3 regions of the Bacillus sp. AFS031507 genome follow, and region 1 is predicted to be linked to each of the others. Evidence: predicted binding sites of a transcription regulator. Region 1 holds the regulator's gene; each other region holds the start of a gene.
The links. Region 1 encodes Rex, which represses fermentation and respiration genes when NADH is low (regulators of the CRP and FNR family bind a similar motif). Its sites were predicted from a motif close to TTGTGAAATATTTCACAA; they were not measured.

Region 1 (2,278 bases):
GTAATATATAGTTCAAAGTTTCACACACATATAAGGAAAAATAGTGTATGATTTGATGGGAGGATTTTTTATATGGCAGAATTTACGCATTTTAATGAAGAAGGCAGAGCAAAAATGGTCGACGTCAGTGATAAGCCGGAAACGGCACGTACGGCGCTTGCTCATTCCAGCATTACCGTTAGTAAAGAAATTTATGATAAAATAACTAATAATGAGATGAAGAAGGGCGATGTCTTAGCTGTGGCCCAGATAGCAGCTGTCATGGCAGCAAAGAAGACATGGGATTTGATTCCAATGTGCCATCCGATTCCATTAACAGGTGTTAATATTTCTTTCTCTTGGGAACAGGATAAGGATGAGAACTATCAATTATATATTGCTGCAGCCGTTAAAACGAAAGGGAACACAGGTGTAGAAATGGAAGCGTTAACAGCCGCATCCGCATGTGCCTTAACGGTTTATGATATGTGTAAAGCCGTTGATAAAGGTATGGTAATTGGACCGACGTATCTTGTCGAAAAAACGGGCGGTAAAAACGGTGATTTTAAAAGAGATGAAAGAGTTAAATAAATTTTTAACTAAACCATTCATGGGGTGTGGGAGATTATGAGTAATGAAACAACGAAAATACCACAGGCGACAGCAAAACGGCTGCCCCTCTATTATCGATTTCTAAAAAACCTGCAAAGTTCAGGCAAGCAAAGGGTCTCTTCAGCGGAATTGAGTGAAGCAGTAAAGGTAGACTCAGCAACGATTCGCCGCGACTTTTCCTATTTCGGTGCGTTAGGAAAAAAGGGCTATGGGTATAATGTTAATTACTTAATATCCTTCTTCCGAAAGACCCTAGATCAGGATGAATTAACTAAGGTTGCCTTAATAGGAGTCGGAAATCTTGGGACTGCCTTTTTAAACTATAACTTTTTAAAAAATAATAACACAAAAATAGAATGCGCCTTCGATGTGGATCCCGACAAAATGGGAACCATGATTCGCGAGGTACCTGTTCACCCTATGGACGATTTAGAGAAGGTGTTATCAGAAACTAATATTTCAGTGGCGATATTAACGGTTCCGGCTCCTGCCGCACAAATGATAACCGATCGACTGGTCCAAGCGAATGTAAAAGGGATCTTAAATTTCACTCCAGCGAGGTTAAATGTTCCACCCTTAATAAGGGTCCATCATATTGACTTGGCTGTGGAGCTTCAATCGCTAGTCTACTTTTTAAAGCATTATCCAACGGTCGAAATAGATGAAGAATAATTAGTTAAAAAGGCTTTCCACAAAATTTGTGGAAGGCCTTTTGTATGATTAACTCCCTGCTTTTTTTAATTACATAATCTATAAAAATACTTTCTTATGCACTAAGATGTAGGTAGATAAAATGCAAGCGGTTACTAACCGGGAAGTGGGGGAAATTCAATGTCAATTTTACGAGATGAAGCGTTAAAAATGCACAAGGAACACCAAGGCAAGGTTGGGATTTATTCTAAGGTGGCAGTACATAATGCAAAAGATTTAAGCCTTGCCTATTCACCCGGTGTGGCAGAGCCATGTTTGGACATTTATGCAGACGAAAATAAAGTCTATGATTATACCTCGAAGGGCAATCTTGTCGCAGTGGTATCCAATGGGACAGCGGTCCTGGGGCTTGGAAACATTGGACCAAAAGCTGCGATGCCTGTGATGGAAGGAAAGGCCGTGTTATTCAAATCGTTCGCAGATGTTGATGCCTTTCCCATTTGCTTGGCCACCACTGACACAGACCAGATCGTAGAAACCGTCAAGCTGCTAGAACCAACATTTGGCGGAGTGAACTTGGAGGATATTGCTGCGCCGCAATGCTTTGAAATTGAAGACCGCCTCCGCAAAGCCTGCGAGATTCCTGTTTTTCATGATGACCAGCATGGAACCGCGATTGTAACAGCCGCTGGTCTAATCAACGCATTAAAATTAGCAGATAAAAAAATTAAAGATATTCGTGTTGCCGTAAACGGAGCAGGTTCAGCTGGAGTAGCAATTGTTAAGCTCCTGCTGCATATGGGCGCGAAGGATGTTATTTTATGCGATACAAAAGGAATTATTTATGAAGGCCGCCCGTTCGGAATGAATCGATTCAAAGATGAAATGGCGCGAATGACAAATCGCGAGCAAAAACAAGGAGCGTTAGCCGATGCGCTCGTTGACGCAGATGTGTTTGTGGGGGTATCAGCAGCCGGGGCCGTTACAAAGGATATGGTTGGTTCTATGCACCGTAACCCGATTATCTTTGCCATGG
Region 2 (2,278 bases), on a different contig from region 1:
AAGAGAGCTCGGAGACTTAAACATCGGTTCAAGGCCAATGAGTAGAAAAAATCAGGGCCGCTTTGAAGATTTAAGGGCAATTCCATGGGTGTTTGCTTGGACTCAAAGCCGTCAATTGCTTCCAGCATGGTACGCAGCAGGTACTGGTTTAGCAGGATTTGTAGCTAATGGAGAACAAAATTTGCAGATGCTTCAGCAAATGTATGAAAAATGGCCGTTCTTCCAATCAACGATTGATAACCTGCAAATGGCATTAATGAAAGCTGATATTACGACAGCAAGAGAATACTTATCCCTTGTGAAAGACCAGACCATTGCAGAACGAATCTTTACTAATATTCTTGAAGAATACGAAACAACAAAAGAAGTTCTCCTTAGAATAACAGGTGATAATGAATTGTTAGATCATACACCAAATATAAAGGAATCGGTATATAGAAGAAATCCATATGTCGATCCGCTAAACTTTTTACAAGTTGAATTAATAAAGGAACTAAGAAATCAAGAAGAGCCTAATGAAGAACTATTAATTGAAGTTTTGCTGACAATTAGTGGGATCTCTGCAGGATTACGAAATACTGGTTGATATTGAAGTACAAGCCATAAACTCTCTCGAAAGAAGAGTTTATGGCTTTTTTCATATATTTCTTCCTGTCAAAAGCGAAGGTGATGAAATATCATGTTGCGTAAATTTCGAACATTTAGTGAATTTTTTAAAAATGAATGGTTATTCATTCATTTTTGTGCACAATTCGACAAATTTCGATTTATCGACCGTGATATATTTTAGCCAGTTAAAGAAAAGGGAGTGACCTTAATAGCATTTGAATTATAAACAAACCTATATTCAGTCGAATTTCCGAAATGAAATGAATTTGGAGGAGATATTAAATGGCAGTTGAAGAAAGGGCAGTACTAGATAAACAGATGATTACTTTAATGATTGATACATTAGCTAATAACGGTGCGAAGGCGCTCGGTGAATTCCGTTGTTTCAATCAAGAAATGATCGACGAAATCGTCAAACAAATGGCTCTCATCGCACTTCAAAATCATAAGAATCTAGCAAAGTCTGCCGTTAGTGAAACTAGAAGAGGTGTTTATGAAGATAAAGTATTCAAAAACATGTTTGCCACAGAGTTTATTTACAACAATATTCGAGATATGAAAACTGTTGGTGTCATTAACGAAAACGAAAATGAAGGAATGGTAGAGATTGCCGAGCCAGTTGGTGTCATTGCGGCGGTCATTCCGATTACAAATCCGACGTCCACAGTTATTTTTAAATCATTGATTTCGCTTAAAACAAGGAATCCAATTATTTTTGCTTTTCCGCAATTTGGGCAAAAATGCTGTACTGAGACAGCAAAATTACTTAAGGAAGCCGCTATTAAGGCAGGCGCTCCAGAAAATTGTATTCAATGGATTGAAGTTCCCTCACACGAAGCTTTTCAGGCCTTAATGAAGCATCCGAAGATATCCCTCATCTTAGCAACAGGTGGACCAAATTTAGTAAAGGCGGCTTACAGTTCAGGCAAACCTGCACTTGGAGTTGGCGCTGGAAACGTCCCTTGTTATATTGAAAAAACCGCTAACATCAAACGCGCAGTTAACGACATTATCTTATCAAAAACATTTGATAATGGCATGATCTGTGCTTCTGAACAAGCTCTTATAATCGATCAAGAAATTTATGAAGAAGTAAAGCAAGAAATGATAGCAAATAATTGTTATTTTCTTAATGAAGAAGAGCGATTAATGGTGGAAAAGGTTGCAGTTTTTGAAAAAACCAATTCTATCAATCATTTAATCGTTGGATTGCCCGCCTCGATGATAGCTAAATTGGCAGGAGTAAATGTCCCGGTAAATACCAAGATCCTCATTGCTGAATTAAAGGGAGTAGGTCCGAAATATCCGCTTTCATGTGAAAAACTAAGCCCGCTTCTTGCCTGTTATAAGGTTAATAGTTTTGCAGAAGGCATGCATATTGCTGAGGAAACATTGGAATACGGTGGACTTGGACACTCAGCTGCGATTCATACAGCTGATCAAAATTTAGTAGATATGTTCGCACTACGGATGAAAGCCGGCCGAATCATGGTCAATACACCATCGACCCATGGGGCAATTGGGGATATTTATAACACATCATTACCGTCATTAACAATCGGATGTGGAACTTATGGGGGGAACTCGGTGTCACAAAATGTTGGAGCACAAAATCTGATAAATATTAAAAAGGTTGCAAAAAGAAGAACGTTTACCCAGTGGTTTAAAG
Region 3 (2,278 bases), on a different contig from region 1:
TGCGGAAAGAGGAACAATTAGAGTATTGCAAGATATCTATCGTGCTTGGAAGGCGGTGAAATAATGTCAACGAAGAATATCGAGGAAAAACAGTATCTCCTCCGTTTTAAGTGTGATACAAAGTCTCATTTGACCGTACTGGATCATGATGTATGCATGACAAAATGTCCCGATAAAATTTGTACAGTATTTTGCCCTGCTGAGGTTTATAAGTGGGAAGGAACACGGATGCAGGTAGGCTACGAAGGATGCCATGAATGTGGAAGCTGCCGGATCGGCTGCCCATACCAGAACATTAAATGGGAATATCCAAAAGGCGGACACGGGATTGTATTCCGCTTAGCGTAAATTGGAAATAAAAAAGGAGCTGTTTGCGTTTTATGCAAACAGCTCCTTAATTTATGTAGATATTTTAATAATACTATATGTGGGTTATTTCACAAGTGAACGTAAAAAGAAGGTGAAGCAGAAGGTAAGTTTTTAGGGGATTAGCTTATTTTCTCTAGTATGGTAGCTGAGGAAAGTTTATCGTTTTTGCTGGCTGTGACAAGCGAAGATGCAAATGTGTTCGCATGATCCATTAACTCCATACTCGGTGAGCAATAATATGGTTTTTTCCAATTGAAATCACCTTCACTATCGGCAGGATATATACTTACTTTCCAATGATAGTATATTTTTGACTGTGGGAGTTGTACCCCTTCTACGGCAATAAGCCAATGTGTCGAAGGTGAGTTAGGGTAGTATGCTGCGGATTCCTGTAAGGAAATTAGGTCATTTACACCAATGGGTATTAATGCCTTTTGATAAAAGTCGTGATAATTTGGGGTTTTCATATTTTTTTTCCCTCCCTTTTATGTTCTATCTCTATTATATGAAACATTTAAACTTTTTTTGTGTGATAAATGTTAAAATTTTAAAAAAAATTAACGAGTTTTCATGAAACTGACAAAAATTCATAACCTAATCGTAATTGTGACCTAAGTCACTACATAAATTTATGGTTGATTTTATACTTGAAGCAATAGAATGAGATAGAGGTGATTGTTGATGAGTGGCTGTATGATTGCTCTTGGTGGAATGCCCCAAGCTGAACTAAGTAAAGGACTTAAGCAATTAAAAAGTGAACATCCTCCGTTATTAGGACAATTAGAAGGATTGTATGACCTAACACAAAAAATTGATCAAGAAATAGATGTAGAAACTAACTTTGCTGCATTAATTACAAAAGTAAAAGAATTTAAAGCAGCATTGGACCCTCATTCAGGAAGAGAAGAAGGCGTTCTTTTTCCTATGATGGGTGTATATATCGGGACGACATCTGGACCAATAGCTGTTATGGAATATGAACATGAGCAGGCAAAAGCAAATATTGGAGAATTTCTTGGAAAAGCAGAAAGTGGTCTTGCGTCTACGGAAGAAACTAAAAAAACAGCTGAACTAATTCAAAATGCCTACTTTATTTTAACAGAGCATTTCTCCAAAGAGGAAAATGTTTTGTTCCCAATGGCAGAAAGAATGCTTACAGAAGAGGAAAAGGAAGAATTATACCGTAAAATCCAAGACATAAAATAAAGGATGGGCCTCTGGCCCATCCTATTTTACTTTTGATTCCATTCTTTAACCTTTTGGTCAGTTGGAAGGAGAAACGCAATTAAGCCTAGAATCGGAAGTAAACCGAGCCATGTAATCATCGACTGTAATCCAATCCAGTCTGCTATATAGCCGAGTCCTACAGAACCAATTGCACCCATTCCAAACGCAAGTCCTACTGTTAACCCAGACATCGTCCCAATTTTCCCCGGGACTAATTCCTGTGCATATACTACCGTTACAGAAAAACTAGTCATTAAAATAAACCCAGTAAGTATTAAGAAAATAAATGCCAACGTTGGTGGTTCCTGTGGAATTAAAATTGAAAAAGGAATCGTTGCTAACATTGAAAAGGAAATGATTGTTTTTTTACCAAACCGATCTGAAAGAGGACCTCCAAAAAAAGTACCGACGGCACCGGAAACTAAAAAAGCGAACAGGAATAATTGGGATTGCTTAATCGTAAGGGCATATTCTTTTATCGCATAAAAGGTATAAAAGTTGGTAATTCCAGAAGAATACCAAGTCCTTGCAAAAATTAATAATAAAATCAATGCTAAGGTATTTTTTACCTCTTTAGTTATTGCTACATTGTTAGACAAGCTAGTTCTCTTTTTCTTTAGTATATTTGGTGAAGCTATCAACCTGTGATTATACCAATTTGCAATATAAATTAATAAAATCA

Region 2: the regulator Rex is predicted to act here: its motif matches at 703-720, upstream of adhE (bifunctional acetaldehyde-CoA/alcohol dehydrogenase).
Region 3: the regulator Rex is predicted to act here: its motif matches at 974-991, upstream of COE25_RS14485 (hemerythrin domain-containing protein).

What each region holds. Positions count from the first base shown of each region.
Region 1 covers NZ_NUOW01000035.1:5,316-7,593, forward strand. The annotation lists gene moaC (cyclic pyranopterin monophosphate synthase MoaC) at 73-570, shown strand; gene COE25_RS25080 (redox-sensing transcriptional repressor Rex) at 607-1,263, shown strand; gene ystJ (NADP-dependent malic enzyme) at 1,423-2,278, shown strand, end outside.
Region 2 covers NZ_NUOW01000013.1:431,482-433,759, reverse strand. The annotation lists gene ppc (phosphoenolpyruvate carboxylase) at 1-586, shown strand, start outside; gene adhE (bifunctional acetaldehyde-CoA/alcohol dehydrogenase) at 892-2,278, shown strand, end outside.
Region 3 covers NZ_NUOW01000013.1:385,884-388,161, reverse strand. The annotation lists gene COE25_RS14500 (FAD-dependent oxidoreductase) at 1-64, shown strand, start outside; gene COE25_RS14495 (ferredoxin family protein) at 64-348, shown strand; gene COE25_RS14490 (hypothetical protein) at 489-836, opposite strand; gene COE25_RS14485 (hemerythrin domain-containing protein) at 1,051-1,575, shown strand; gene COE25_RS14480 (MFS transporter) at 1,602-2,278, opposite strand, start outside.